3 regions of the Selenomonas sputigena ATCC 35185 genome follow, and region 2 is predicted to be linked to each of the others. Evidence: riboswitches for the same ligand, from Rfam matches in the RefSeq annotation. Region 2 holds a riboswitch; each other region holds the start of a gene.
What was found. Region 2 has a riboswitch for cobalamin ahead of SELSP_RS06980 (ABC transporter substrate-binding protein). Riboswitches for the same ligand answer to the same signal wherever they lie in the genome.
Positions count from the first base shown of each region.

Region 1: linked by a shared signal. The riboswitch ahead of SELSP_RS10935 (TonB-dependent receptor) and the one ahead of SELSP_RS06980 (ABC transporter substrate-binding protein) in region 2 are both predicted to bind cobalamin.
Region 3: linked by a shared signal. The riboswitch ahead of SELSP_RS10590 (DASS family sodium-coupled anion symporter) and the one ahead of SELSP_RS06980 (ABC transporter substrate-binding protein) in region 2 are both predicted to bind cobalamin.

Region 1 covers NC_015437.1:2,390,253-2,399,801, forward strand. The annotation lists gene SELSP_RS10920 (heavy metal translocating P-type ATPase) at 1-252, opposite strand, end outside; gene SELSP_RS10925 (cation transporter) at 410-628, opposite strand; gene SELSP_RS10930 (PepSY-associated TM helix domain-containing protein) at 798-2,072, opposite strand; gene SELSP_RS10935 (TonB-dependent receptor) at 2,131-4,368, opposite strand; cobalamin riboswitch at 4,565-4,737, opposite strand; gene SELSP_RS10940 (DUF438 domain-containing protein) at 4,917-6,440, shown strand; gene SELSP_RS10945 (hypothetical protein) at 6,548-7,327, opposite strand; gene SELSP_RS10950 (dicarboxylate/amino acid:cation symporter) at 7,338-8,555, opposite strand; gene SELSP_RS10955 (MgtC/SapB family protein) at 8,753-9,418, opposite strand.
Region 2 covers NC_015437.1:1,528,558-1,538,106, reverse strand. The annotation lists gene SELSP_RS06995 (Asp23/Gls24 family envelope stress response protein) at 1-407, shown strand, start outside; gene SELSP_RS06990 (DNA-deoxyinosine glycosylase) at 478-993, opposite strand; gene SELSP_RS06985 (hypothetical protein) at 1,491-1,892, shown strand; cobalamin riboswitch at 2,039-2,215, shown strand; gene SELSP_RS06980 (ABC transporter substrate-binding protein) at 2,396-3,379, shown strand; gene SELSP_RS06975 (MotA/TolQ/ExbB proton channel family protein) at 3,416-4,054, shown strand; gene SELSP_RS06970 (ExbD/TolR family protein) at 4,051-4,464, shown strand; gene SELSP_RS06965 (energy transducer TonB) at 4,468-5,193, shown strand; gene SELSP_RS06960 (TonB-dependent receptor plug domain-containing protein) at 5,198-7,240, shown strand; gene SELSP_RS06955 (hypothetical protein) at 7,377-7,883, shown strand; gene SELSP_RS06950 (hypothetical protein) at 7,970-8,272, shown strand; gene SELSP_RS06945 (HesA/MoeB/ThiF family protein) at 8,274-9,059, shown strand; gene trpS (tryptophan--tRNA ligase) at 9,434-9,549, shown strand, end outside.
Region 3 covers NC_015437.1:2,311,759-2,321,307, forward strand. The annotation lists gene SELSP_RS10575 (YibE/F family protein) at 1-80, shown strand, start outside; gene SELSP_RS10580 (PaaI family thioesterase) at 92-523, shown strand; gene SELSP_RS10585 (nicotinate phosphoribosyltransferase) at 669-2,129, shown strand; cobalamin riboswitch at 2,365-2,539, shown strand; gene SELSP_RS10590 (DASS family sodium-coupled anion symporter) at 2,856-4,265, shown strand; gene SELSP_RS10595 (PepSY-associated TM helix domain-containing protein) at 4,397-5,695, shown strand; gene SELSP_RS10600 (ABC transporter permease) at 5,727-6,662, shown strand; gene SELSP_RS10605 (ABC transporter permease) at 6,664-7,509, shown strand; gene SELSP_RS10610 (ATP-binding cassette domain-containing protein) at 7,506-8,321, shown strand; gene SELSP_RS10615 (ABC transporter ATP-binding protein) at 8,318-9,079, shown strand; gene SELSP_RS10620 (ABC transporter substrate-binding protein) at 9,287-9,549, shown strand, end outside.

The DNA of each region.
Region 1 (9,549 bases), 860 kb from region 2:
GTCGCCATCCTCGTAGAGAGCAAGCCCCATCGCGCCGATGGTCGCGATCGACATCAGGAGATTTTCGTCGAGCGGACGACGATTCCATACGCCCTTCGCTGCCTTGATGATGATGTCATAGCCGACGATGAGGTACGGCACGACGTAGAGGAAGAAGCGCGGCAGACCCGCCACGGGCAGCTGGCTCAAGACGATCATCAAGGCGGCCGCCAGAAGGATGCGGATGAGATTTCTTTTTTGTTTCTTGTTCACGAAAATACCTGCTTTCTGGCGACGTGATGTTGAATCCTACTCTGGGCGGTCAACGTCAACCAATCACGCTTCGCTTGCAGCTCGCGTTCTTGGGACGTTTTCGCATTCGAGCCATTTCCCAATCGTCTGCGTCCTTCGGACTTGCCTCTTGGACGGCTCAGAATTCAATATTGCAGTCGCTTTCGATCTTGCGGCAGGCCTCTAAGACGCGCGGCATGACTTCAGCCGGCTCGCTGCCGTCGGCGAATTCGACCTTCATCTTCAGCGCCATGAAGTTCACCGTCGCGTCCTTTACGCCCTCGATCTTCTTCGTTGCGTCTTCCATCATCTGAGCGCAGTTCGCGCACTCGACTTCGATCTTGTAGCTCTTTTTCATGGGAGTTCCTCCTTATTGATTAAGTAGTTGTTTAATCGTTATGACCATTATAACGAGGTCGAGAAAGCTTGTCAAGTGTTTTTAAGAAAAAAAATTGGCACAGGCGCACATATTCTGTTCCAAAGGAAAACGGCAGCTCCGCCGCATGGACGAAGCTGCCATTTTCCTTCTACCGCTTGCCGCGCCGCCACAGCACGAAAGCGCCGACAAAGAGCGTGAGCCAAGCGGCCGATCCCACGATATTGCCCGCGAGCGTATCGCCAAGCGGCGCCGTCATACCGACGAGGGAGAGCGCGACGAAGAGCGCAGGCGCCTTCCACTGCACAGCCTTCGCCGCCGCATGGGGCGCGAACACGGGCGGTCTCTCCTTTTTGCGGCGGCTTCTCTGCAGCCAGCCGCAAAAGCCCGTGACGATGACGGCGGCGCAAAGCAGATCGAGAACCGCCCAGACGATCTTTAGGAACATCGTCGAATGATTGTGCAGGTGCAGATCGCGCACGGCATCACAAAAGACGAGCCAACGCGGCAAGGGCTTCGTGAAGTTCTCGATCTCGCCGCCCGCCGTGCGCAGCAGATAGACGTCCTGCCCGCGAAACATCTGCGGTCTCTCGGCATCCGCCAGAGTCAATGCGGCGGGTGTCGATCCTTCGGCAGCGTCGAGGTAGAGAATCTCCTGGGCGGGAAAATGCTCCTCTGCATAAGCAATCATCTCGGCGAAGGTTATGGCGGGCGGTGCACTTTCCCTCTGCGGCACACTTGTCATCACATCCTCCGCATAGCTGCTGTAGCCGAGTATGCCGAAGACGATGGCGATCCCGCTCAAGGTCAGAAGCGATGCCCAGACTGCCGTGAGGATACCGAGGAAGATGTGCCAGTCGAAAAAACTGCCCGCTGACGTGCCGCCTCGCATACCGCCGAAAAGCCGCCGCTTCATGAAGGACGGATAGAGAAGCACCCCGCCCAAGATCGAGAGGAAACTCAAGAAGCACATGACACCGAGGAAGATCATGCCGCCCTGCCCCATGGCGAGGCGCAGATGCAGGTGATGCATCCAGCCCATAAATGCAGCGAGCGCGGGCGATTTGACGCCGCCGCTCCGCCAAGGCACAAGCGCGTCCTGCTGCGGCGCGTAGGCGAGCGCAGATACGCCATATCCGCCGCCGGTGTGCGAGAACCGATAGACGAGAAGCCCGCGCTCGGGATAGGCGGAAATCGACTGCACCCTGCGCCCGGGATTCTCGCGCTCAATCCGCTCCAAGCCCTTTGCCGCTTCCGCCCAAAGCACACGAGAGGATGTCTCGCCGAAGGCAGGCCGTTTTTCAAGCGCATTCCAGCGCGCGATATCACCGTTAAAGAGCAGCGGCAGCCCCGTCAAGACGAGCAGCAGGAAGAAAACGGCACATACGGTGCTGATCCAGCGATGCAGACGATAGATGAGTCTCATGGAGCGGTCCTTTCGTGGTGCAGATATGATAAGCCCTGCCGAATTCATCCGCGCTTCTCTAGAAGGAGTACATCGCACCGAGAGAATAAGTTCTATCGCTCGCTGCTTCATTCGCGTAGAAGTGCCGATTGAAGAGGTTATCGATGCCGAACTGCATTCTGAAGCTGTCGTCGAACTTATACGTCAAGCAGAGATTCGTAGTGAAGAAGCTGTCCTCCGAGCCGTATTCACCGGTAATCGTATCAACGTCCTGCCTTGCGGCCACATACCTTGCATCAAGGACGCCGCCGAACTTCCCGCACGTATAGTCGATACCGAAGCCTGCCATGTGCTTCGGCAAATCCCAATCTCGGTACGTATCGCCGCCGCTCGTATATTCGCCTGATTCAAAGGTGTAGTTCAGATATACCCGCCAATCGCGGCTCAGACGATGCTTGACGTCGAACTCTATCCCCTTGATCATCGCTTCATTCATGTTGTAATAGGCTCTGATACCGTTGCGCGTAGCGATGGCAATCTTATCCTTCGTATCCACGCGGAAGAACGTCAAACCATATGAGGTGTTCTTGTTGATCTTCTGTTTCATTCCCAGTTCGTACGTCGTAGATTTTTCCGGCGTCAGATCAGGATTGGCCTTGATGGAACGCGGGTCGTCTCCCGCACGGCGATAAAGACGATAAATCGACGGCGGATTGAATGATTTGCCAAAGCTGGCATAAATCATCGTGTCCTTTTGCGGCTCATAGGTCACAGCGAATTTTGGACTCCAGGCATTGAAGGCCGTGTCTTCATAATCTTTGCGTACATCATCGATGTAGGAATAGCCATCCTTCTTATCGAAGCGGTCATAACGCAGACCGACCTGCAGCCGCCAACGCGGATCAAGTTCTAACTCATCCTGCACGAAAAGAGCTGTGGAGATGATGGAGCCACCGCTCTGTGCGTATGGATCGCCATATTCTGAACTCCAATCCTTCCAATGATGAAGATCAACGGCACGATAGCGCATCTTGTCTTTCATCCATGCAAAGCCTGCAAGCAGCGTATGATTCTTAATCGTCCATTTCTTTTGCGCTTCTATATTGTAGTTCTTCGTAGGATATTCCGCTCGGTTTCCCAATCCCGTCCAATCGATGCTTGTAGCGCGCCGCGAGGCACCGGAATAACCATCCTTCGTGGTGTCGCTATAGCCGATGTTCGCCGTGAAAGAGTTTTTCTTATCCTCATAGCGCAATTTGTGGACGTCTTGCTCGCGCTTTCCCATATAGCCGAGAAAATCCCCTGGCGAGACGCTGATATAATTGCCATTCGGCAAGAGTACCGTCCCAGAAAATGTAGGATTTCCGCTCGCATCACGCAAATAAGTGATGGGGTCATGGTAAGAATACTTATAAGAATTGTGCATATAGGTGTAGCTGAACGAACGGTTGGCATCAAAGTCGTAATTCATGTCAAAGAAGACATTTTCACTTGATTTTTTTCTTGCACCACGGCTGCCTACGATATATTCACCATCAGAAAGCTTCGGAAATACGCCCGTCGCATCCGGAGTAACGCCTGTATCATACCACTCGTCCGTCGTGGCATAGTGCCCAACCCAGCCATCCGATGTACGTTTTTCGTAACCGAGACGGAAGTCGAGCTTACCGTCGCCGCCCGTGACCTGCATGCCGCGCTGCCATGTGTTGTTGCTGCCGTGAGAGACTTCAATCTTGCCATGAAGGAGCTGCTGCTCGGGATTCTCCGGCTTTTTCGGTTTCTTCGTAATGATGTTGATGACACCGGCGACAGCATGACCGCCGTAGAGCGAGGAACTAGCTCCGCGCACGATCTCGATGCGCTCGATGTCACTGAGCGGGATGGAATCCCAATTGACGCCGCCGTCAAAGGCCGTGTTGAGCTGCTGTCCATTGTACATGACAAGGATGTTCGGGCCACTAAATCCACGCAACTCCAAGCCATCCTTCACTTCTGCCGTCGGCGCAACATAGATGCCTGCCTCCCTCGCAAGCGCTTCGCGCAAACTGAAGACATGCCTCTTTTCAAGTTCTTTCGCTGTGATGACGGTGACGTTGGCGGGAACTTTGTTGACAGGTTCCGCGACTCTCGTCGCCGTGACGGTCGTCTCTCCGAGGTCATGCCCCTCCGCCGCGGACGAAGTTTCCGTGGACACCGTCGTCGAATCAACTGCTGTGTTCGTCGTCTCAGCACTTTTTTCCGCCGCATACACTTGGGTTGTTCCCATAACGGAACAGATGACGGCAAGCGTCAGGCATTTCTTTTTCCATGGATTCATTTTGCAGAACTCCCTTTCCTCATCTAGTAAACTACACGCACAATTTCCAAAAATAAAACACAACCCCTCCTTTCGTGCGCGAAAAAGGAGGGGCTGTGCAAAAACTTCCGTCAATGGCTGTACGCTGTGCCTCGGTCTAGCAAAAGGCATGGGCTTGCTGCCGCCAAAATCTCCTCCCCATCGCTCGCAGGTTCAAACGGTGATTGTTGATCAGGCAGTTCTCCTGGCTCCAGTTCATCGCACGGCTGCACCTTCCCAAGTTTCCTCAGTGGCATTTTGCAGCGTGCTCCCTGTTACAGTGGCGTGACCGCGCCGGCTTCAACCGACTTCCCTATTAAGTCTTGCGACACCTGACCCAAATATAGAATTTTTATTTCTTCATAACAATCCTTCCGCCAAAGAATATCATGCATCACAGGCATTGTCAATACCAAACTAAACAAATGCTGCTCCAAAACCCGTAACAAATATGACGACAAGCGCAATCCCTATCTGCTATAATGACTGCAATGAGAAACGCATTCAGATTTGGAACAGGAGAGATCGATATGAAAAAGGAATTGGACTTCAATAAAACGGTGGCGGAACTTGTCGAGGAATTTCCGGAATTTCAGCAGGCCATGGCGGAGATCGGCTTCAAGGAAATCACGAATCCGATGGTCTTGAACGTCATGGGCCGCGTCATGACCGTGCCCAAGGGAGTGGCGATCAAAGGAATGAAGCTGGAAGACGTCGTGCGCGAGCTGGAGGCACGCGGTTTCACGATCAAACAGGACGAAGCTGCTGCGGCGCACGCGTGCGGCTCTTGCGGTACGCACGAGCCGCATCCCCATGTGCACGGCGAAGACGGCTGCGGCTGCACCCATGCGGCTGCGGCGACAGGCGCGACGGACGGAGAGGCGACGGGACGCGCGGCTGTGCTCAAGGGCTTCTTAGAGCGCCTTTCGGCGGGCGAGTCGCTGGAGACGGTACGCAAAGATTTCATCAAGGACTTCGCGAGCGTTTCAGCCGAGGAGATTTCCGCCGCCGAGCAGCAGCTCATCGAAGGCGGCACGCCGATTCACGAGGTGCAGAAGCTCTGCGACGTGCACTCGGCACTCTTCCACGGGCATATTGGCGGCACAACACCTGCTGCGGATGCCGCACCCGAAGTGCAGGATCTGCCTGACGGACATCCGCTCACGGTATTGAACCTCGAAAACAAGGGCCTGTCCGAACTCCTCGATCGCCTGTCCGCCGCCTTGGAGGCGAGCGACATGCCCGGCTTGAGCCGCGGTCTCGGCGAACTGCACGCGATCTACTCGCACTACGGCAAGAAGGAGTCTCTGCTCATGACGCTCCTCTACCGCTACGGCGTGACGGGGCCTTCAGGCGTCATGTGGGGCGTCGACGACGAGATCAAGGCGGAGCTTCGCGCACTCATGAAGTCGCTCGGCGATGGAATCGGCGGCGAGGAGGAGCGCTATTCGGCCTTCTTCCAGCGCATCCGTGACATGATCTACAAGGAAGAGAAGATCCTCTTCCCGCTGACACTGCGCTTCTTCTCTGAAGAAGATTGGCTCATGATTTACCGTGACATGCCGGAATTCGGTGTCGCGTTCATCAAGGATGCACCGAAGTGGGCGGAGGGCGACGCCTATGTTGCAAAGGCAGAAGCGAAAGAGCGCAAGATGATCGCCTCGGGCAAGGTGCGGCTATCGACGGGCGAAATCGGCTGCAAGGAGCTGGAAGCCATCTTGAACCTCCTGCCCGTCGACATCACCTACATCGACAAGGACGAGATGCTGCGCTTCTTCTCGAATCCCGGGCAGGTCTTCGCGCGCCCGCGCATCGCTTTAGGGAGCAAGGTCTACAACTGCCATCCCGCCAACATCGTGCCGATCATCGAGCAGCTCGTCGCCGATTTCAAGGCGAAGAAGCGCGATCGCATGGAGATCTACCGCTACATCAAAGGCAAGCCCGTCGGCGTGCGCTATCTCGCCATCTACGACGAGAACGGCGAATACACGGGCGCGGTCGAACTCGTCGAGGACTTCTCCGAGGCGCTTGCGCAGTTCGGCGAGAAAAAGTAGGAAAAGTGAAAAAAGCCGCATGAAACACCCAATCAGACAGATCTAGCCACAGACTGCCACATCATAACAAAACCCCCGATGGCATATCCATCGGGGGTTCATCTGTATCATTTTACCGCACTCTTCCCGCGCGGCTTGTCGATCCAGTCCGTGACGGGAAAGAGCGTCGAGGAAAAGTTCGCCTCGTCCATCAAGCGGTCAAGCTCGAAGAGCGCGAGGATGCGCGCCGTGCCGCTTCTCGTGTACTCGCCGTTGTAGCTGCGCGAAGCAGGCAGGTCGATGACGAGATCGCGCTCGCGATCGTAGCCGACGAGCTGCAGACTGACGTAGCTGTGCAGGATGAGGTCGCCCTTCCAGTTGCGGTAGGAGGACTCCCCATAATTCGTGACGACGAAACCCGCGATGTAGTCGGCGTCCGTCGCCTCGGCGGCTTCACGCACACGCTCCTCAAGCTTTCCCTTGCCGTCGTAGATGATCTTCATCGCCTGCTGCACGCCATCGTCGCCCGCATAGACCACGGCGCGCAGCGTCTCATTGAGCGGCACGCGGAAGTCGCGCACGAAACGCGACTTCATCTCCTCGATGACCTCGGGCGGCATCGAGCGCGGCACGACGGGACGCAGCAGCACGATATGACGCTGGCCGAGCGGCGCGGGAAGCATCTCCTTCCCGGACGCCGCCTTTGGGTCGGCCGCGCTTTCCGTCGAAGATTTTGCGTCAGCCCCCTTTTCGGCGGCTGCAGCCTTGACAGCCGCATTCTCACCGGCTGCGACTTTGGCGGCAGAAGCCGCCGCACTCTCTGCCGCATTTGCAGACAAAGGAAGAACCGCCGTGAGAAGGGCGAAAAGAAGAACGCGCGTCAGAATCCTTGCAAGACCGTGCCGCATGGCATTCTCCTTAGTTCTTCGATGAGGAATGTTCGCCTTCGGATGCCGCGACGACGACGGCGACAGCGCCATCGCCCGTGACGTTGAGGCATGTGCGGATCATGTCGAGGATGCGGTCGATGCCGGCAACGAGAGCAAGGCCTTCAAACGGCAGCTGCGCCGCCTGCAGAACCATCGCGAGCATGATGAGACCCGCGCCCGGCACGCCTGCCGTACCGATGGAGGCGAGCGTGCCCGTGAGGACGATCATCGCCATCTGCTGGAATGTGAGATCGATGCCGAAGACGTTCGCGATGAAGAGCGAGCACACGCCCATGTAGAGCGCCGTGCCGTCCATGTTGATCGTCGCGCCCAGAGGCAGGACGAAGGACGAGATCTTGCGCGAGACGCCGAGCTTCTCCTCGCAGTTCTTCATGTTGACCGGCAGCGTGCCCGAACTCGAACACGTCGTAAACGCGAGCATCATCGCTTCCGACATGCCGCGGAAGAACTTCACGGGAGTCATCTTGCCGAAGACGGAAGCCATCGTCGAGTATACGAGAACCGCATGGATGACGCTGCCGATGAAGGCGCAGACGATGACGGAAAGGAGCGGCAGCAACACCTTCGGCCCGTTCTTTGCGACGACAGGCAGGAGGAGCGCGAAGACGCCGTACGGCGCGAACGACATGATCGTGCCGATCGCCTTGTAGCAGACCTCGGCACAGGCATCGAAGAAGCCGATGAGCTTCGTGCCGCGTTCGCCGCCAACCTGCGTGATAGAGACGCCGATGAAGAGCGCGAAGATGATGACGGGCAGGATGTCGCCCTTCGCCATCGATGCGACGGGATTCGTCGGGATCATGTTGACGAAGACCTGCATGATGGATGGCGCTTCCTTCACCTCGGGCGCCGTGCCGCTCAAGGCAAGGCCCACGCCCGGATGGATGACGCCCGCGACGGCGAAGCCGATGACGATGGCGATCGCCGTCGTCGACAAGTAGATGCCGACCGCCTTGGCGCTGATGCGCCCGAGCGTCTTCGTGTCACCGAGGCTTGTGACGCCGACGATCAGCGACGAGAAGACGACGGGCACGATCATCATCTTGATGAGGTTGATGAAGATCGTGCCGATCGGCGCGATCCACCAGTTGATGAAGCCGATGTACTCTTCTCCCACGGCAAGTCCGACGACGACTGCGAGGATGAGCGCGATAAAGATGCGTACAGAAAGATTCAAGGTTTCCACACCCTTTCATAAAATATAGATATTAGGAGCAATTCCTCCAAGAGATTTTCTCTTGGAAAAGCGCGGAACTGTCTTATGGCCACTTCATTATAGCAAATTCTTTCCTTTGCGTCTAATCGACCGAGAATACCATCGTGCCGCGCCTTGCAGGGCAAACCGCCTAGCTTGGAGGCGTCTCAGGACGGCGACTCTTTCTCTCAGGCGATATTGACACCCGTGACGCCCTCGATGCGGCTGACGGCTTCGGCGAGCGCGACGCCCTTGACCTTCGCGTGGTTGAAAAGCTCGAATTCCAACACGAGAGCATGGTCGCTGTCATGCGAGCGCATCGTCTTGACCGTATGCACGGTGAGGCTCATATCCTCCAGGCATTCGTTGATGTGCACGATCTGGCCGGGCAGGTCGCGCGTGAAGACCGTCAAGAGGATGTGGTTATCGTGCAGCACCCACTCGTCGATGCGCGAAAGCGCGCCGAGCGTCACGAAGACGAGTCCCGTCGCCAGAAGAGCCGCCGTGTAGTAGCCGCCGCCGACGGCGAGGCCGACGCCCGCGACGACCCAGAGGCAGGCGGCCGTCGTCAGTCCCGTGACTGTCAGCCCCTCCTTCATGATCGCGCCCGCACCCAAGAAGCCGATGCCGGAAACGACCTGCGCCGCAAGGCGTGCAGGATCGGCGTTCGTCCTGCCCTCGACGCCCTGGTAGATCGCCGTCGAGATGAGCATGACGAGGCACGAGCCAAGGCACACGAGCATGTTCGTGCGAAGCCCCGCCGACTTGCGGCGCGACTGCCTCTCGTAGCCGATGACGCCGCCGAGAACGCACGAAAGCGTCAGCCGCACGAGTATTTCCCATTCGGATACCATAGAGCCTCCTTCCAAGATGGATATCTCCCTGACTTATCCCCAGATTTGTCCACTTTGTGCATAAACCCTGTGGAAAAGTCGCCGATTTCTCAAGAAAATCAACAATCAGCCGCTCTGTGCAGAACTTATCC
Region 2 (9,549 bases):
TGAAGCCTCATGCTTCGGGCTTTCTCATCGATCCCATCCAGTCCTTTTTCCGCCGCAACCGCACGCGCCGCCGCAAACTCGGCGAGAAGTCCATCGTGCGCCCGGTATTCAGCTATTATGGCAAGCTCATTATCGACGATCTGGCAATCCGCGAGATGGTCGTGCGCATCGTACGTGAGAAGGAATACATTTCGAAGGTCGGTTCTGTGCGCGTGCGCCACGTCTGGAAGGGCGACGAGGATCGCGGCCTTGAGATTTCCTGTTCTGTCGTGCTGACCTACGGCAGCCATATTCCTACACTCATCAAGGAGACACAGCAGCGTGTGAGAACGAAGGTCGAATACATGACGGGGCTTTTCGTGCGCGAGGTCGACATCATGGTGCAGGCGCTTTATATCGAAGCGTAAGCTGTACGCACAACATTCGTTTTGTGGACGCTGTGCGCCGCCTGCTCATCGAGAAGAAAAGGCGCTCCCCTTACTCTTCGAGGGGGAGCGCCTTTTTCCATACTTTTGCGAGATCGTCGAAGCGCCAGCGCGCGTTGGCGGCGCTCGTCGAGGGCAGTGCATGAAAGGTGAGATCGTCGCGTTTTAGAAGTGGCTTGTTGGCACGGCGAAAAGTATCGGCCGATTTGCCGCCGTTCAGGCAGAAGGTGGAGAGGCGCGGATAATGCGCGAGGAGCGCGGTGAAGTCGTTGGGCTTTGCCGCGCGAATCGCTGAGTCCAAGCTGCCTTCGCGCTCGCACGAGGCGATGGAGTCCCAAAGCGCGATATGGTGGCGGAGCAGCATCTGAAGCCGTGCCGCATAGTCCTGCGGCGGCTCACCGCCCTCCAACAGATACGCCATGAGCCGCCAGAAGCGATTCTGCGGGTAGGCGTAGTATTGCTGCGCCCTGAGCGACGCCGCGCCCGGCATCGAGCCGAGAATGATATGCGTGCAGTTTGCGTCGATGCTCGGAGGAAAGCCGACGCAGGTGAAGGGAGAAGCGGGCATGAGCAGGACTCCTTTGCAGTGGAATTTGACGAATCTGCCTTTACGTCGTATAATAAGCGTAGAAAGGGTGCTACTGGTAACGGTCAGCCCGAGACAGTTTTAAAGGATTGAGAATCCCCGCCTAACTTTTGTCGGAGCAGGCGGGGATTCTTACGCTTTTAACGCTACGATGCAAATCGTAACGAGAAACACCAACGATAAAAAATCGTACAGGGTTATAAGCAGCGCCCTGCTGAGCCGTCCAAGAAGCAAGTCCAAAGGGCGCGGCTGATTGGCAAACGGCTCGTATGCGAAAACGTCCCAAGAATGCAAGCGCAAAGCGCGCCGCATGATTGGCTGACGTTGACCGCCAAGGAGGGCTAAGAATCGACCGCCACCGTTGTAGTAGCACCGTCTATATTATAGCACACATCCAATATTCATGGGAAGATTCCCGAAAAGGAAGCGCCTTAAGGAATTCTCCGATTCTTTCGACATAGAAATTGGAGGTGTTTTCTATGAACATGATCGAGAAACTTGGCGGACATGGCCTCGCATCTGCTGTAGGCGCGGTGCACAAGAAGAAGTCCGAGGCGGCACAGGATGCTTTTTCCGCCATCCTGCGGCAGATGGAAACGGGCGGCGGTGCGCCTCGCGGCGAAAATTCTGGCGATAAGAACGAGGAAGAAACGACGACCGTGACGAAGGTGATGGCAGACGGTTCCGTGCTCGTCACCGTCTATCGTGGGACGGAAATCATTTCGGAGAACAAGACGAAGGCAACGACTGCCGAGAAGGATTCAACGGTCATCAGCACGAGGACAGAGCACATTGGGGGCGTGAAAGAAGCTGAGTTGAACGGTCGAACTGGTGCTGCGAGCGGAGCGAGTGCAGCGATGCTTCTGCAGTCGTTGGGCTGAGGATAGCTTTCATAAGAGACGAAGCGAAGGGGCTGCCAAAAGGCAGCCCCTTGTCGTTCTCGCCGAAGTGCATTGACAAGCCATAAGTTTTGCGGTAGCATAGGCGGTGAATCAGTGTATTCATAATTTCATGAAGGACAGCGGAAAATCTCCGCTGTGGAGCAGGTACCCGCAAGGGTTTAAAAGAAAATCCGGATATGCCGGAGCGGTCCCGCCACTGTGAGGGGAGCGAAGCTGCAAGGATGTCACTGGGGCGTTGTCCTGGGAAGGCGCAGCCGAGCGATGAACCGAGCCAGGAGAACTGCCTGCTTGACAATCACCGTTTGACCTGCGATCGATGGGAAGGGGATTCTTCTGTGCCTGTGTGCGCCTTCGTGCCGCTGCAGGAGGGAGCTTTTCTCTTCGAGGGAGGAAGGCTCTTTTTTATGGATGATTTTCCTCGCAGAAAGTTGGATTTCACCGCTATCGAAGCTCTGTCACAGGCGGTGGGAGGAGGAAAGGGTTTGAAGAAAAGTTTCTTTGTCCTAGTCATAGTCGTCGTTTGCCTGCTGCTGACGGCGTGCCGTACAGCGCCGGAGGCGGCGCAAGGCGGTGCGGGAAGCTATACGGTCACGGACAGCCAAGGGACGGTCGTCACCGTGCCGGCAAAGCCGCATCGCATCGTCACGCTTTCGATGAGCACGGACGAGGTCATGCTCGGTCTCGTGCCGCCCGAGGATATGGCGGCGGTAAACGGCCTCCTCGATGACCCCGTAAGTTCGAATGTTGTGGAGCTTGCGAAGAAGGTGGAAAAGCGCGTCGGCAATCCGACAGTGGAAGAACTCGTCGCACTCTCGCCCGATCTCGTCATCGTGCCTGACTGGGGGGATCTCGCCATCGTGCCGTCGCTTCGTGAAGCGGGGCTTACCGTCGTCGTCTGCAAGGGCGCGAGGAATCTCGCCGAGATCAAGGAGACGATCGTGCTTCTCGCACAGGCGGCAGGCGTGTCCGAGCGCGGGGAGAAGCTCCTTGCGATGATGGACGAGCATCTCAAAGGCATAGAGAAGAAGGTCAGCGCCATCCCCGAGAGCGAGCGCAAGACCGTCGTCTTGATTTCCTTGATGTCGGGTTATGGCGGCATCGGCTCCAGCTTTGACGACGCCTGCCGTTATGCGGGCGTGAAGAACGGCAGGTCGGCGCTCGGCATCCGCGACGGGCAAGTCATGACGAAGGAGCAGCTCGTCGAGATCAATCCAGACATCCTCTTCGTACCGACGTACAATGACCATGGGAAATTCGACGTCGACAAGTTCCGCAAGGAATACTTCGACGACCCATCCCTGCAAACGGTCAAGGCCATCCGCGAGCATCGCCTCGAAGAACCGACGGAAGCCTACATCTACAACTGTTCGCAGGACTTCGTGCTCGGCGTGCAGGAAATCGCCTATTGCGCATACGGAGACGCCTTCGCCCAAGGGCGTGAAGAGCATCTCTCGGCGGTGGAATAGAAGAGTACTTTTATGTAATTTCAGGAGGATTTTTTCATGGACGCAATTATGACAGGCATAGAGTTTTTCCACAAGGGCGGCTCCATCATGTATGTACTGCTCCTTTGCTCGATCTTCGTCGTGACGATCGGCATCGAGCGTGCGATGTACTTTTCGCGCATGGACACAGGACGCGCCTTTACGCGGGAGTTTTATCAGTGCATGGCGAACGATGATTTTGCGGGGGCGAGGAAACTTGCCGAAGATCATCGCGGGGCGCTTGCCAACATTCTTTTCGGGGCGATGAAGCTCGTAAAGAAGGATTCGTCTCGCGTCTCCTCCTACATGGAGATTCAGTCGGGCATCGTGCTGTCGAAGCTTAGGAAGCGTCTCTATTATTTGAGCGTCATCGTGACGATGGCGCCGCTTCTGGGACTTCTCGGCACGATCAGCGGCATGATCTCGGCATTTTCCGTGTTCAACCTTCAGTCGGGACAGGCGACGGCGATCACGGGCGGCGTCGGCGAGGCTTTGATCGCGACTGCCATGGGGCTTTGTGTCGCCATCATCGCACTCTCCGTGCACGCGTACTTCACGCAGCGCATTGAGAGCATTGTGACGGATATGGAGCAGTGCTTCTCACTTGTCGAGGGTGCGAAGGATGCGCTTTCTTCCAATGAGGGGGCGGCGCGATGAGGCTCAGGGACAGGAGGGGCTTCGACAAGCCCGAGATCATCATCATCCCGATGATTGACATCATGTTCTTCCTTCTCGTCTTCTTCATGCTCAGCACGCTCTACATGGTGAATCTCAAGACTGTCGACGTCAATATGCCGAAGGCGGCAAACGTGGAAACGCAGATGCGCGTGACTTATGTCGTCACGATGAAGAAGGACGGCAGCCTTTTCCTTGAGGATCAGCCCATCGCGGAAAAGACGCTTCTTGAGCGCGCCAAGGCGGAGAATGCGAGAAACGGCAACTTCTCCCTCGTGCTGCGCGCCGACCAGGACATTGACTATGGCATGGTCTATGCGCTCCTCGACAAGTTCAAGGGGGCGGGCATCACGCGTTTCGGACTTGCCGGCGAAAGTGCAGGGGGCAAGTGACGTATGGAGAATACGAGAGATAAGTACAAGGCTCTCCTCGCGTCTCTCGGTGTGCATCTCATCATCTTTTTTATCGCGGCGGCTGTCGGCGTCTTTTCCATGGCGACGATGAAAGAGAAGAGCGATAACGTCGAGGTCGTCATCTATGACGAGGCGCAGGATGAGGGAAGCGAAGGCGGCGGCTCGCCGCCGCAGGTAGAAGCGGCGCCGGCCGTCGACGAGGTCGTGATACCCGACAAGACTTTGCCTCCGATCGATCAGAAGCCTCCCGAAGAGTCGGATAAGCCGAGTCAGAAGCGAGAAGCGCGTGCGGGCAATCCACTGGGACAAGGCGGTGAAGGAAAAGGCGTCGGCACGGGCATCGGCGATGGCAAGGGGCCGGGCACGGGCGGCACGGGGACGGGAGTCAGCCAGTCTGAGCCACCGCCTGAGCCGCCGCCCCCGCCACCTCCTCCGCCGCCCAAGGAGCGCATCGAGGCGAGCCTTCGCTCGGAAGCGCGACCTGACTATCCTCCTGATCTCATCGAGGAAGATGTCGAAGGCAGCGTTACGATCAAGATCTTCGTTGCGTCCGACGGCTCGATCGAAGATGTCGCCGTCATCTCGTCCTCGGGCTACGCCGAGATGGACAGTGCGGCGGTAGCGGCAGGCTACCGCTTCACGTTCAATCCCGGTGACGGCGGTGCGCGCGGCGTCTGGACGAAGACGTTTCATTTCCGTTTGAATTGAATTTATGAAAGAAGGATATATTTTGCAAAGCGAGAAGAAGAAGATGCTCACACTCGCCATCGCGGCTGCATTTATGGCGACATCCGCCCCCGCTTGGGCGGCGCAAATGCCGCAGCAGACGAGTGAGGCAGCAAAGGAAGAGTCTTCTGCTGCGCCAGTGGCAGCGGCAGAAGACGATCATGCGCTCGAAGATACCGTCGTGACGGCGACGCGCCGCGAAAAGCGCGACATTGACGTGCCGGCGGCAACCGTGGTCATCACAGGCGAGGCCATCAAGGAGAGCGGCGCCGCCGATGCGGCGGACGCGCTCGCCAAGGTCAACGGCTTCGCCTACAAATCCTTCGGCCCTTCCGGTGCTTCGATGGGAACGATGAACAACGAGCTGAACGTGCGCGGCTTCAAGAGCGGCACGCTCGTACTCATGAATGGCAGTCCCATCTCATGGCGCGGCAAGTACAACCTCGACCAGATCCCTGCCGACCAAATCGAGCGCATCGAGGTCGTCAAAGGCTCGGGATCCGTCCTCTACGGCAGCGAAGCGATGAGCGGCATCGTGAACATCATCACGAAGAAGGGCGCGAGCAATGCGGCGCATGTCGGCTTCGGCAATTTCGGACAGCGCCAGTACGGTGTGAGCGCAGGCGACGAGCGCTTCGGCGTCTACTACAATTACGACAAGTGGGGGCATCTGAACGGCCTTGCCGAGACAGATGTCATATCTGCGAAGTTCAACGGCTCGACGCGCACCGACTTGCGCGATGTGGAGAAGACGAGCGCGGGATTGACATATCATATCAATCCTCAGCTTGATTTCCTCTTCGGCTATTACAAGACGGAAGCGACCTATCTGCGCTTCGTCGACCGCGTGGATCGAACCTCCTCGGGCGTGCGCCTCGGCGACCCGTTCCATGCACGCACCTACACGACGGAGCAATACGTGAGTCAGCTCAATTACCATGATCATGCGTGGAAGGGCAGCCTCTACTTCAATACGGGGACGGTGGAAGCTAAGGGGCCGACAGAGATTTCGCGCACGGGTGCGAAAACGCCCGGCGATTGGTACAACACGCGTGAGCGCAATACGACGTACGGCGTCGATCTGCAGCGCACATGGAAGCCCGATCCGAAGGCGACCGCCGTACTCGGATTCAGTTTGGAACACGAACTCTACAAGGCGCTCCCTGCGCCGTCGACGAAGAACCCCGCGAGCTATATGCGCAACAACTGGGGCGTGTTCGGACAATGGGAGCAGAAGTTCACAGAGCGCGACACGGGCATCTTCGGCATGCGCGAGACGTGGACGACAGCGGCGATGCGCGATGAGAACTACCATAATTTCAGCGCTTCCGGTCAGTGGCTGCACAAGCTCGACCACGAAAACAGCCTCTATCTTTCCGTCAGCCAGTCCTTCGTCATGCCGAAGTTCGCGCAGATGTATGGTGCGAGCAGCCGACTCGTGCCCGCGCCGGATTTGAAGCCGCAGACGGGTGTTACCTACGAGATTGGCTGGAAGGCGAAGCACGCAGGGCATACATGGAAGGCGGCGCTCTTTCACATGGACGTGAAGGACAACATCACGGCGACATGGAAACCGCGGGATAATAGGTATCAATACACGAATGAAGATTTTCGCAACACGGGACTGGAACTTTCGTGCGAGACGCAAGGAAAGCACGGCTTTTCGTGGAACTGGGGAGTCACATGGCAGAACCCCGAGACGAAGGGCAGCAAGGGCACGGATTGGGAACGCACCTTTGGCAAGCTGCAGCTTACGGGCGGCGTTCTCTACAAGAGGGGCAAGTGGAGCTCGTCGCTCACAGGCTCTTACCTTGCAGGCCGCGTGCAGTCGCCTTCGAGCGAGCCGTCCTATGCGTGCAAGCCGTACTTCCTCACGAGTTGGAGCACGGCGTACCGTCCCGACGATAGAAGCGAGATACGCCTGACCGTGGAAAACGTGCTCGACCGCGCGGATGTGACTTCGCATACGGGTGCGAACTACCGCGTTGCGCCGACGAACTTCATGCTGAGCTGCAACTATACATTTTGAGGAGAGTTTCTGATTTCCCCGTGGATAGAGTGACTGGAAAAGGTACGGCAGAAAAACTTTGGGGAGGTGAAGCATAGGCACAGAAAAACGTAGATTGGCTGTTTTTACTGTTGTATAGGAGAAGGAGTGTATTTTCGTGAAGTTGAAAAAGATTGCCGCAAGTTTGCTGCTGGGCGCGACGCTCGCCGCTGGGAGCGCCGTATGCGGCGCGGAAGGGCTCGATTGGATCACGCCGCAGGACATGTCGCTCGGCGGCGTAGAGCCGGGGATGTCGCTCGACTATGTGGAGAGCATCTACGGACCAATGAAAGACGTGCAGTCGCATTACGTCGATCATCTCTTCGGCTATGGCGACACCGTGAAGATCGTGCCCTCGGCGGACGGCATGAGCGTGAAGTCCGTCCTCGTCAAGGGAAACAACGGCTGGGCGACGCCCGCAGGCGTGACCGTCGGCATGGACGCCTCGATCCTGCAGAAGATTTACGGCACGGGTGCAGTCGACTCGACGAAGCATAAGAAACACCGTATGCCGGGCTACGACTACTACACGTATTGGCAGACAGACAATCCGTTTCACTATCTGACCTTCGGCGTCAAGAATGGCAAGATCGCCTTCATCAAGGTCGGTTTGATGCAGAAATAAGATATGGAGATCCGCATAGAGATCTCGAAAAAATCGCTTGATGATGCCGTCGTTATTTCGCATCGTTTGTAAGGGAGGAACCCATCATGATGGAAAAGGAATGGTTGCTGAACAATCCACATCTGACGGCGGAAAAGATGAGCCCGATTGAGGAGCGCATCCCTGCGGCTCGCGCGGAGGTGCATGAAGGTCTTTCGCGTGCGAAAGGCATCCTCGGGGAAGAGGGCTACAAGAAGTACCTCGCGCCGCTGCAGAATCTCGCGAAGAGCGGCACGACGCTCCTCGTCACGGTGCGCACAGCGCGTGAGCGCACGATGCTCGTGAAGGAGTGCCTGCCTGCTTTGAAGGAAGCCTTCGGTGCAAACGTCGTCAAGGTCGTTGCCGTCTGATATGGGCGATGAGGAAATGCACACGCAGCAGTTGACGCAGGAAGAGCGCGAGCGGTATTCGCGCCAGATGCTGCTTGCGGGCGTTGGCGAGGCGGGGCAGCAGAAGCTTCTCGCCTCGAAGGTTTTGATTGTAGGCGCGGGCGGGCTTGGCTCGCCTGCGGCGATGTATCTCGTGGCATCGGGCGTCGGCGAGATCGGCGTTGCCGACGATGATGACGTCGACATCTCCAATTTGCAGCGCCAGATAGCGCATCGGTCAGCGGATGTTGGCAGGAAGAAGGCGGATTCGATGGCGAGAGCGCTTGCCGCGCTTAATCCCGCTGTGCGCGTTAACGTCTATCGGGAGAGATTCTCTGAGGACAATGCTGAGGATATTCTCTGTGATCGCAGCTATGATTTCGTTCTCGACTGCACAGATAATTTCCTTGCAAAGTTTCTCATCAATGACGCCTGCGTGCGTCTGCATAAGCCTTTTTCTCATGCGGGAATCACGGGATTCAGCGGGCAGATCATGACCGTCCTGCCAGGAGAAAGCCCGTGCTATCGCTGCATTTTTGAGGATGTGCCCGAAGAGGGAAGTGTGCCGACGAGCCGCGAAATCGGCGTTTTGGGCGCAGCGGTAGGCGTCATGGGATCTTTGCAGGCGGTCGAAGCCGTCAAGTATATTCTGGGCATCGGGGATCTTCTTGTCGGGCGATTGCTGATTTACGACGCGCTGACGATGAAGTTTCGTGAGGTGGAATTGCCAAAGCGGAATGAATCGTGCACGGCATGCAGGAACGCTTGATTGTGAAGAGATGAAGGAAAATATCGCAAGGCAGAGCGAGACGGCGAATGTACATGGCGATGTGCATTCGCCGCCTCGCTCACTTCTCTTCGGGCTTGACCTCTTGGATTTTCATAGTAAGCTATACGCACAAACGTCCACTTTGTGGACATTGTGCGCCGCCCTTACATGAAAAAGCCAATCGCTCTGCGCCCTTCGGGCTTGACCTCTTGGATTTTCATAGTAAACTACACGCACAAACGTCCACTTCGTGGACATTGTGCGCCGCCCTTACATGAAAAAGCCAATCGTTCTGCGCCCTTCGGGCTTGACCTCTTGGATTTTCATAGTAGAATAAGTAGTGACTTGTAAATCAAAGGAAAAGAGGCTTTCGCATGAAGAAAATCATATTGACAGGCGACCGTCCTACGGGGCGGCTTCATCTCGGACATTACGTCGGCTCGCTCAAGCGGCGCGTTGAGCTGCAGAATTCGGGCGAGTACGATGAAAT
Region 3 (9,549 bases), 780 kb from region 2:
CGACGGCGTTCCTCGTGACGCGGCCTGCGCCGAAAGAGCGCCTGCACAGGAGAATGCCGCAGGAACATTCGCAAGAATAAGGAGGTATCCCATGGACTTCCCTTTGACCCAAAGACAGCAGGAAATCATCCGCTTCTACCATCTCAATCCGTTCATCGAATACCTGCATGCCGCCGTCGTGCCGAAGCCGGACGGCGCAGTCGAGCTTCGTCTGACGATCGAGCCCGAGCATACGAACCTCTACAACATCGTGCACGGCGGCGTTCTGATGACGCTCGCCGACACGGCGATGGGCGCGGCCGCGCTCGCGCGAAACAAGAAGGTCGTGACGATGTCGCTCTCGATGGACTTCATGCATGCCGTGCCGCTCGCCAAGACGATCATCGCGACGGGCGTCTGTCTGCACGACGGCAAGCACGCGATGACCTTGGAGAGCGAGATCAAGGACGAGGACGGCAAGATCTACGCCAAGGGACACGGCACGTTCTACGTGCTCGGCAAGTTCCTTGAAGACGAGGAGTAGCGCTGCGCTTTTAAGAAGCCTAGCCTCTTTGACGATAACAAGACGCAGGGATTTTTGCCCAAGGAAGCAGACGAACATACATTTTCCATTGACGGGGGACGACCGATTGCCGCTTTTGCGGCGGCCGCCAGAAAGGACGATCTCGATGGCACAGTTTGAATCGCGCAACATCACGATGATGATGGATCTCTATGAGCTGACGATGGCCTACGGCTATTTCCGCGAGGGCGAGGAGGCTAGAAAAGCACGCGCCTCCTTCGACGTCTTCTTCCGCCGCCACCCCGACGGCGGCGGCTTTTCCATCTTCGCGGGGCTTGAGCAGATCGTCGAGTACATCGAGGCGATGCACTTCTCGCCGGATGACATCGAGTATCTGCGCTCGCTCTCGCTCTTCGACGAGGACTTCCTCGACTACCTCGCGCACTACCGCTTCACAGGCGACATCCGCGCGTTTCGCGAGGGCACGATCATGTACCCCGAAGAGCCGATCCTCACCGTGACCGCGCCCATCATCGACGCGCAGCTCGTCGAGACGGCGCTCCTCGCCGAGATCAACCACCAGTCGCTCATCGCGACGAAGACGCGCCGCATCGTGCGAGCGGCAGGCGGGCGCATCGTTTCCGACTTCGGCGCACGCCGCGCACACAACGTCGACGCCGCCGTCTACGGCGCACGCGCCGCCTACATCGGCGGCGCGGCCTCGACGGCGACGGTGCTCGCGGGTCAGCTCTTCGGCATCCCCGTCAGCGGCACGATGGCGCACAGCTGGGTCATGTACTATGACGACGAATACACGGCATTCAAGAAGTATGCCGAGACGTACCCCGACAATGCCGTCTTCCTCGTCGATACCTACGACGTCATACACTCGGGCATTCCGAACGCCATTCGCGCCGCCAAGGACGTGCTCGATCCGCTGGGCAAAAGGCTCAAGGGCGTGCGCATCGACTCGGGCGACCTCGCCTACCTCTCCAAGCGCGTGCGCACCATGCTCGACGCGGCGGGGCTTTCCGACTGCAAGATCATCGCCTCGAACAGCCTCGACGAGTATACGATCTCCTCGATCCTCAACGCGCAGGGCGGCAAGATCGACGGCTTCGGCGTGGGCGAACGCCTGATCACGTCGAAGAGCGAGCCGGTCTTCGGCGCGGTCTACAAGCTCGCCGCCGTCGAAAAGGACGGCGAGATTCTCGCGAAAATCAAAGTCTCCGAAACGGTCGAGAAGATCACGAACCCCGGCAGGAAAAAGGTCTACCGCATCTACGACGCCGAAGGCCACGCCATCGCCGACCTCCTGACGCTCGCCGACGAAACGCCCGACATGACGAAGCCCTATCGCTACATCGACCCCAAGAAGCCGTGGAAGCACCGCTTCTTCACGAACTGCACGGCGCGCGAGCTGCAGGAAGATGTCATCAAGAACGGCAAATTCGTGTCGAAGCAGCCCCCGCTCGAAGAGATCCGCGCCTACGTCAAGGCGCAGCTCGACCGCGAGATCTGGCAGGAGGAGCAGCGCTTCGAAAACCCGCACACGCACTACCTCGACATGAGCCCCGCCTACTACGAGATGAAGCTCGCACTTTTGAATGAGATGCAGCAGTATTGAAGAGCTATCTTCCCTCGGGCAGCGAGAACGGCTGACCGGCGATGCGTCAGATCAAGTTCAGATAATCCCTTCGTCCATCTACGATGGCATATAAACAATGACCATTTTGCACTCCAAAACAGTTTCGGCGTGAAAAGATGGAATCCGACGATGACTGTGATACGCCTGCCGCCATCTCTTGACAATAACCGAAAGCAATGATATTCTTCCTCTTGGAAGCCATCATCACGACAAACAGCATATTGACGGATCAGGTGTCGCAAGACTCAATAGAGAAGCCGGAAGAGCCGGCGCGGTCCCGCCACTGTAACAGCGAGCGAATCTGCAAGAAACGTCACTGGGGAAACCCGGGAAGGCGCAGAGGAGCGATGAACTGGAGCCAGGAGAACTGCCTGATCGACGATCACCGTCTGACCTGCGAGCGATGGGGAGGGGATCTGCGCCTTGCGATTGGTTCGCGTCTTTTGGATGCTGTTCCAGCGATGGTTTCGTGCGCATATACAGCACGATACGCGGCAAGGCAAGGATATTTTGCAGCCTCTCTTTCCTTTGCAGGAAAAGAGGCTGCATTTATTTTGCGAACGAGAGGACACAAAGCGTGTTGCTCTTCGCAAACGTCCAGCCGTATGCCTTGTGCGTCCATCGCTTCCACAGATGCCGCAGAAAAATGCTTTCAGCAAATGGGGACTGCGGCTGAGAACTCATATCTTCAGATGGGGTGAAAACATGAACGCTAACAGAAGAAACGCTCTCCTCACGATCGGCGTCGGAATCGTCCTGTGGTTCCTGCCGATTCCTGACGGCGTCACGCCGCTCGCCTGGCATTTGCTCGCGGTCTTTGTCGCGACGGTGCTCGGCTTTATCCTGCATCCGCTGCCCATCGGCGCGGTGGCTTTCATCGCGATTTCCTTTTCCGTCTGGGCGGGGCTTTTGAAGACCTCGGACGCCCTTGCGGGCTACGGCAACAGCACGATCTGGCTGATCGTCTGCGCCTTCCTCTATTCGCGCGGCTTTATCAAGAGCGGACTCGGCAAGCGCATCGCCTTCCGCATCATCGAGGCGATCGGTAAGAGTGCGCTGTCGCTCGGCTACGCCATCGCTCTGAGCGAACTTGTGATTTCGCCCGCGACACCCTCGGCCACGGCACGCGGCGGCGGCATCCTCTATCCGATCGTGCGCTCCTTGGCAGAAGCTCTCGGCTCGAAGCCCGGCGAGAGTGCGCGGCGCATCGGCACTTATCTCATGCAGGTAGGCTACCATACGGACGCCGTGACCTGCACGATGTTCGTGACCTCGATGGCAGGCAACCCGCTCTGCGTGGCGCTCGCCGAAAAGACGCTGGGCGTCCAGGTCACATGGATGGGCTGGGCGAGCGCTGCCATCGTGCCGGGACTCATCGCGCTCCTGCTCGTTCCCTATGTCATGATGAAGCTCTCTCCACCCGAACTCGTGCACATTCCCGACGCTAAGGGACTGGCGCAGCGCGAATTGTCCGAGATGGGACCAATGAGCCTTGCCGAGAAAGGACTGTCGGTCATCTTCGTCGTCTCCCTCGCGCTCTGGGCAAGCTCGGGACTCACGGGCATCGACGCGACGCCCGTCGCCATGGGCGCGGTCTGCCTCATGCTCATGCTCGACATCATCAACTGGCAGGATGTCATCAAGGAAAAGGGCGCGTGGGATGCGATGTTCTGGATGGGTTCCTTAATGACGCTCGCCTCGGCCCTCGCAAAATCCGGCATCATCACTTGGATTGCCAACGGCGCCGGCGCGGCGATTTCCTCGCTCGGTTTTGACTGGGTCATCTCCTGCCTCATCATCCTGCTCTTCTACACTTACATCCACTATGCGTTTGCCAGCGTCACGGCGCGCATCAGTGCGCTCTATGCGGCGTTCATCGCTGTCAGCGTCACCGTCGGCGCACCGCCGCTCCTGGTCGCCATCGTCTTCGGCATTTTCGCCGATGTACCGATTTCCCTCACGCACTACGGCAACGGCTGCGCCCCCATCTACTTTGGCGGTGACTACGTCTCGCAGGGCGAATGGTGGAAGAACGGCTTCATCATGACGACCATAACGACACTGATTTACCTGACGATCGGCGCAGCTTGGTGGAAAGTCTTGGGGCTTTGGTGAACTGCGGCAAACGGATTCTCAACTGGGAGGGAAGCCCGTGAAAGACAGGGCTTTCCTTCTATGGTATTTCAGCCCGAGCCCACATGAGGCCAGCCGACGCAGGACCACTTTGCAAGAAAGGACTCTTTTTCATGTTACTCCTCTATCGTCTGCACCGCTGGATCAGCGCTATCTGTGCAGCATTTTTCCTCCTGCTTTGCCTCACGGGGCTGCCTCTTCTCTTCAAGGAGGAGATCACGCAATGGAACCGTGTCGAGCCTCTGCCCCATGCGGAATCCTCCTCCTACCATGCGCTCTGGCAGGGAACTTCCGCCGGACTCGACAAGGTTCTGGAAGAGAATCCCGACAAGAAGGTGCAGGCCATCTCCGCCATGCCCGAGCACGGTCTTCTGCTCTACCGAATCGCCGCCAAGGACAGCCACGGGCGCACGGGGCGCATGAGCATGGGCGGCACGCAGATCGCCTATTCGCCCATGACGGAACAGGCCGTTCCGTGGCGCAGCGGCGCGGTGAAGTCGCCTGCCGTCGCGAGCCTCATGCACACGCTGCACATCCTGCACCTGCGGCTCGCCATGGGGCAGGGCGGTATGATCTTCCTCGGCATTATGTGTTTCCTCAGCTTCCTCTCCATTCTCGGCGGACTGCTGCTCTACCCGACGTTCATGCGCCGCCGTCTTTTCGGCGGCACGCGCGGCGGCGTCTCGGCGGGCAGTTCCTTCGACTGGCACAACTTCCTCGGCGTCGTCACGGCGGTCTGGGCGGGGCTTCTGACCTTGAGCGGCGTCGCCATCGTCATCTTCTCCGTGGGCTACGGCGCTTACCTCGCGGATGTCGACGCCCACGCGCCGCAGGGGGATGCTGCAAGTGTCCGCTACGAGGATATGCTCGCCTATGCGAAAGAAGCCTTCCCCGGGCAGGACGTCCTGAGCATGGAGGCCGCGACGGGCAAGCTCCCCGCGACGCTCTACCTGACGGATGTGGCACACCCCGCGATGTTCATGGGGCAGAAGGTGCTCTTTTCCCGCACGGCAGACGGCGAGCTCCTGCACTTCACAGAGCCGCTGCCGCGCTACTTGGCCGTCTGCGCCTCGCTGCTCGACCTTCACATCCACAACCATTCGACGATTCTCTTGAAGCTCTTTTGGGCGCTGCTCGACATTTTGACAATCACCGTCATTGTCACGGGCTTCCTCGGCTGGTGGCGTCGCTGCCACAGGCAGAAGGAGCGCCGTCCCGTCTTTGCCGACGGAAGAGGCCGCTCCCTCATGGCGTCCGTTTGGAAACTGCCGGCGCTCCTCGCGGGGCTTTCCCTCATCGGCATGACGGCACCGCTCTCGGACACCTTCCTCGGCAACACGGGCGGCGCCCTTGCCTGGCTTCTTGTCCTCGCCGTAAGCCTTGCTGCATGGCTTTTCGCCAAGCGGCCGTAAGGCAGCGCAATCGAACAGAAAGGAAAGATCTATGGCACAAATCCTCCTGCGTCGTCTCTTGATGATGCTCGTCATCCTCTTTTTGCTCTCGGTCATCACCTTCATCCTCATGCACACGTCGGACTCCGATCCCGTGAAGCTCTACATGATTCGCTCGGGAATCATCCCGACGCCCGAGCTGATCGCGGAGGTGCGCGTGCGCTACGGACTCGACGAGCCGATCTGGGTGCAGTATTTCGTATGGCTGCGCGACCTCCTCACGGGCGATCTCGGCTACTCGCTACTCTTCTCCATGCCCGTGGCGACACTCTTAAAGGACGCGATACCAAACACGATTCTTCTGGCGATTTCGGCGATGGGGCTTTCAATCCTCATCTCCGTGCCGCTCGCAGTTCTCGCATTTCGCTTCTATGCGCGGCCGCTCGATCTCATCATTCGCTTCGGCTCGTTCTTTGGTATCACGATACCAACGATCTGGCTGTCTTTGATCTTCATCTACATCTTCTCGGTCAAGCTGTCCCTGATACCAATCCATACGACGGGACTCACGGGGCTGATTCTGCCGTCTCTCGTACTCTCCTTCTACTACATGGGGCTGTATGTGCGCCGCCTGCGCGGTGCGCTCCTCGAAGAGCATCAAAAGGACTATGTGACGGGCGCGCGCGCCCTCGGGCTTTCCGATTCGCGCATCCTCTGGCGCTACATCATGCCGAACGCGCTGCCGAACATCATCACGATGTTCGGCCTGTCCTTTGGCAGCCTCTTGGGCGGTACGGTCGTCATCGAGGCGATCTTCGGCTGGCGCGGCATGGGATTTCTGATGGTCGAGGCCATAAAGAACAACGACTTCACGCTCATGCAGGCCTACGTCCTCTGGGGCGCGGGCATCTTCATCCTCGTCAACCTCGCGGCGGACATCCTCTGCCTGTGGCTCAATCCCAAGGTGCGCGAACAGGAGGTGGGCTGACATGGGACTCTTCTTCTCGCGCATGAGGCGCGACCCGCTCTTCTGCGTGCTCGCAGCGCTCCTTCTCCTGTGGATCGCCGCGATGTTCGCCGTGCCGCCCTTCCTTCCCTACGACGCCTATACGAACGACATGGGCGCACGCCTCCTGCCGCCGTCGGCAGAGCACATCCTCGGTACGGATCAGCTCGGGCGCGACCTTCTCTCGCGCGTCCTCGTCGGCGGTCAGGCGAGCCTTTCGGCGTCCCTTGTGAGCGGCATCCTCTCTGCCGTCTTCGGCATCGGCGTCGGCGCGGCGATGGCTCTGACGCGCGGCCGCATGCAGCTCATCTCGACGGGAATCGTCGACTTCTTCCTCGCCTTTCCGAGCCGCGTCTTCCTCGTCGCGCTCCTCGGCTTCCTGGGGCCGAACGTCGGCAACGTCATCCTCGCCGTCTTCATCACGACGTGGGCGGAGTATGCACGCATCGTGCGCACGATCGTTCGCACGGAGCGCGAGAAGCCTTACGTGCGCTACGCTGACGCGTCGGGCATCCCGTTTTCGCGGCGGCTCTTTCGCTATGTGCTGCCGAACGTCGTGCCGCAGATGTTCGTCTTCTTCTTCCAGCACTTGAGCGACATCGTGCTCGTCGTCGCGGGACTGTCGCTCATCGGCATCGGCATCCAGCCGCCGACGCCCGAATGGGGCATGCTCCTCATGGGATCGAAGGACTACATGCAGACGGCGCCGTGGCTCTTGATGTTCCCCGGACTTGCCATCTTCATCACGGTCATCCTCTTCAGCCTCATGGGCGACGAACTGCGCGACATCTTCGAGCCGCGCTGGGAAAGGAGGGGGGAGAAATCATGAGCGAAAAGAACATAGCCGCGCACAGCGCGAAATCCTCGCCGCATCTGCCCTTCCTCGCCGTCGATCATCTTTCCATTGATGTGGCGAAAAAGCGCGTCCTCGACGACGTGTCGCTCGCATTGGAGGCAGGCGAGGCGCTTTCCATCATCGGTGCAAGCGGCTCGGGCAAATCGACGCTCCTGCGCGCCATCCTCGGGCTTCTGCCGCACGAGGGCAAGGCGATCGCGGGCGACATCCTCTACCACGGCACACCGCTTTTGAAGAATGCCGCGCTGCAAAAGGAACTGGCAGGGCGCGACTTCGCCATGGTCTTCCAGAATCCCGGCAACTACCTGAACCAAAACCTGCGCGTGCGCCGCCAATACGAGGACTTTCTGCGTACACACGGCGTTCTCAAGAAGGAGTGGCCGGCCCTGATGGAAGACCGCCTCAGAGCCGTCGGCTTCAGCGAGCCGAAGCGCGTGCTCAGCGCCTACCCGTTCCAACTGTCGGGCGGCGAGCGCCAGCGCACGGCGACGGCGATCACGCTCACGCTCTCGCCGAAGCTTCTCCTGCTCGACGAGCCGACGAGTGCGCTCGACCCCATCGCTTCGCTCGAATTCCTCGACCGCATGAAGCTCCACCAGTCGCGCGGCGCGGCTCTCATCTTCGTCACGCACAACATCCGCGCGGGCGCCTACCTCGGCGACCGCCTGCTGATCTTGAAGGACGGGCGCGTCGTAGAAACCGGCCCGACACAGGAAGTCATGGAAGCGCCGCAGGAAGCCTACACGAAGGAACTCTTGGCGGCGATCTTGGAGGTGAAGTCATGACGGCAGAAAAGAGGAAAGGCGAAATGCCCGCCGTGCACGAAGATATGCGCGCGCTCCTTGAGGTCACGGACGTAAAGAAGTCCTTCGATACGCCGCGCGGCAGGCAAGAAGTCTTGCGCGGCGTATCGCTTCGCCTCGCGCCCGGCGAAGTCTGCGGCATCGTCGGCGCAAGCGGCTCGGGAAAATCGACGCTCTTTCGCATCATCGCAGGTTCAGAGCTGCCCGACGAAGGCACGGTGCAGAAAAGGGGCGTCGTGCGCATGGTCTTTCAAGATCCGCGCGAGGCCTTTTCGCCGCGCATGCAGATGCGCGACTTCTTCCGCACGGCGCTCGAAAAGGCAGGCGAGACGAAAGCCGCGCTCGAAAGACGCATCCTCGCCATGCTCGCCGAGGTGCATCTCGCGCCCGCCGTCCTCGCGGCCCTGCCGCACCAGCTTTCGGGCGGCGAGCTGCAGCGCGTCATCATCGCGCGAACGCTGCTCCAAGAGCCGGACATCGTGCTCTTCGACGAGCCGACGAGCGCACTCGACGTCATCACGCAGAAGGAAATCCTCGACCTCATCGCCGCGCTCCGCCTGCGCTTTCACTTCGCAGGTCTCTTCGTCGGCCACGAACTCGGCGCCGTGCAGCACGTGGCAGAGCGCATCTATGTGCTCGCGGACGGCCGCTTCGTCGAAACGCTCGCGGCGAAAGACCTCGCGCACGCCAAGCACGAAGCGACGCTCGCGCTGCTGCACGCAAGCGAGCTTCTCGGCTGAGGGCACGCGATCTCACCGAAGTCTGCCAAGCGGCATCAGTCCGCTTGTATCATAAATCGCAGGGACGCAGAACGACAAGACCGTGCGGCCAAGAGTAAGGGGCTGTACGCAATTCCTTGTAGCCGTTCCTGCAAGGAGACGGACGCGGAAGCGTCCGAGATTCATTTGAGGAAAATGCTGCTGTATTTTCCACGGGGAGGTTTATTCATGAAACGTATCTTTACCGCGATCTTCCTCATCTGCTCTCTACTGGCCTTCACAGGCTGCGGCGGGGGCGGCATGAAGAGCAAGGCAGGGCACCTCAATCTCGCCCTTTGGTGGTTCGGCGAGACGCTCGACCCCGCGCACGCCTGGGACGGCTGGACACTGACGCGCATCGGCGCGGGCGAGACGCTCGTCGCCGTCAACGAGCACATGGAGTTCGTGCCGCAGCTCGCCGACAAGTGGGAGCACATCAACGCTACGACATG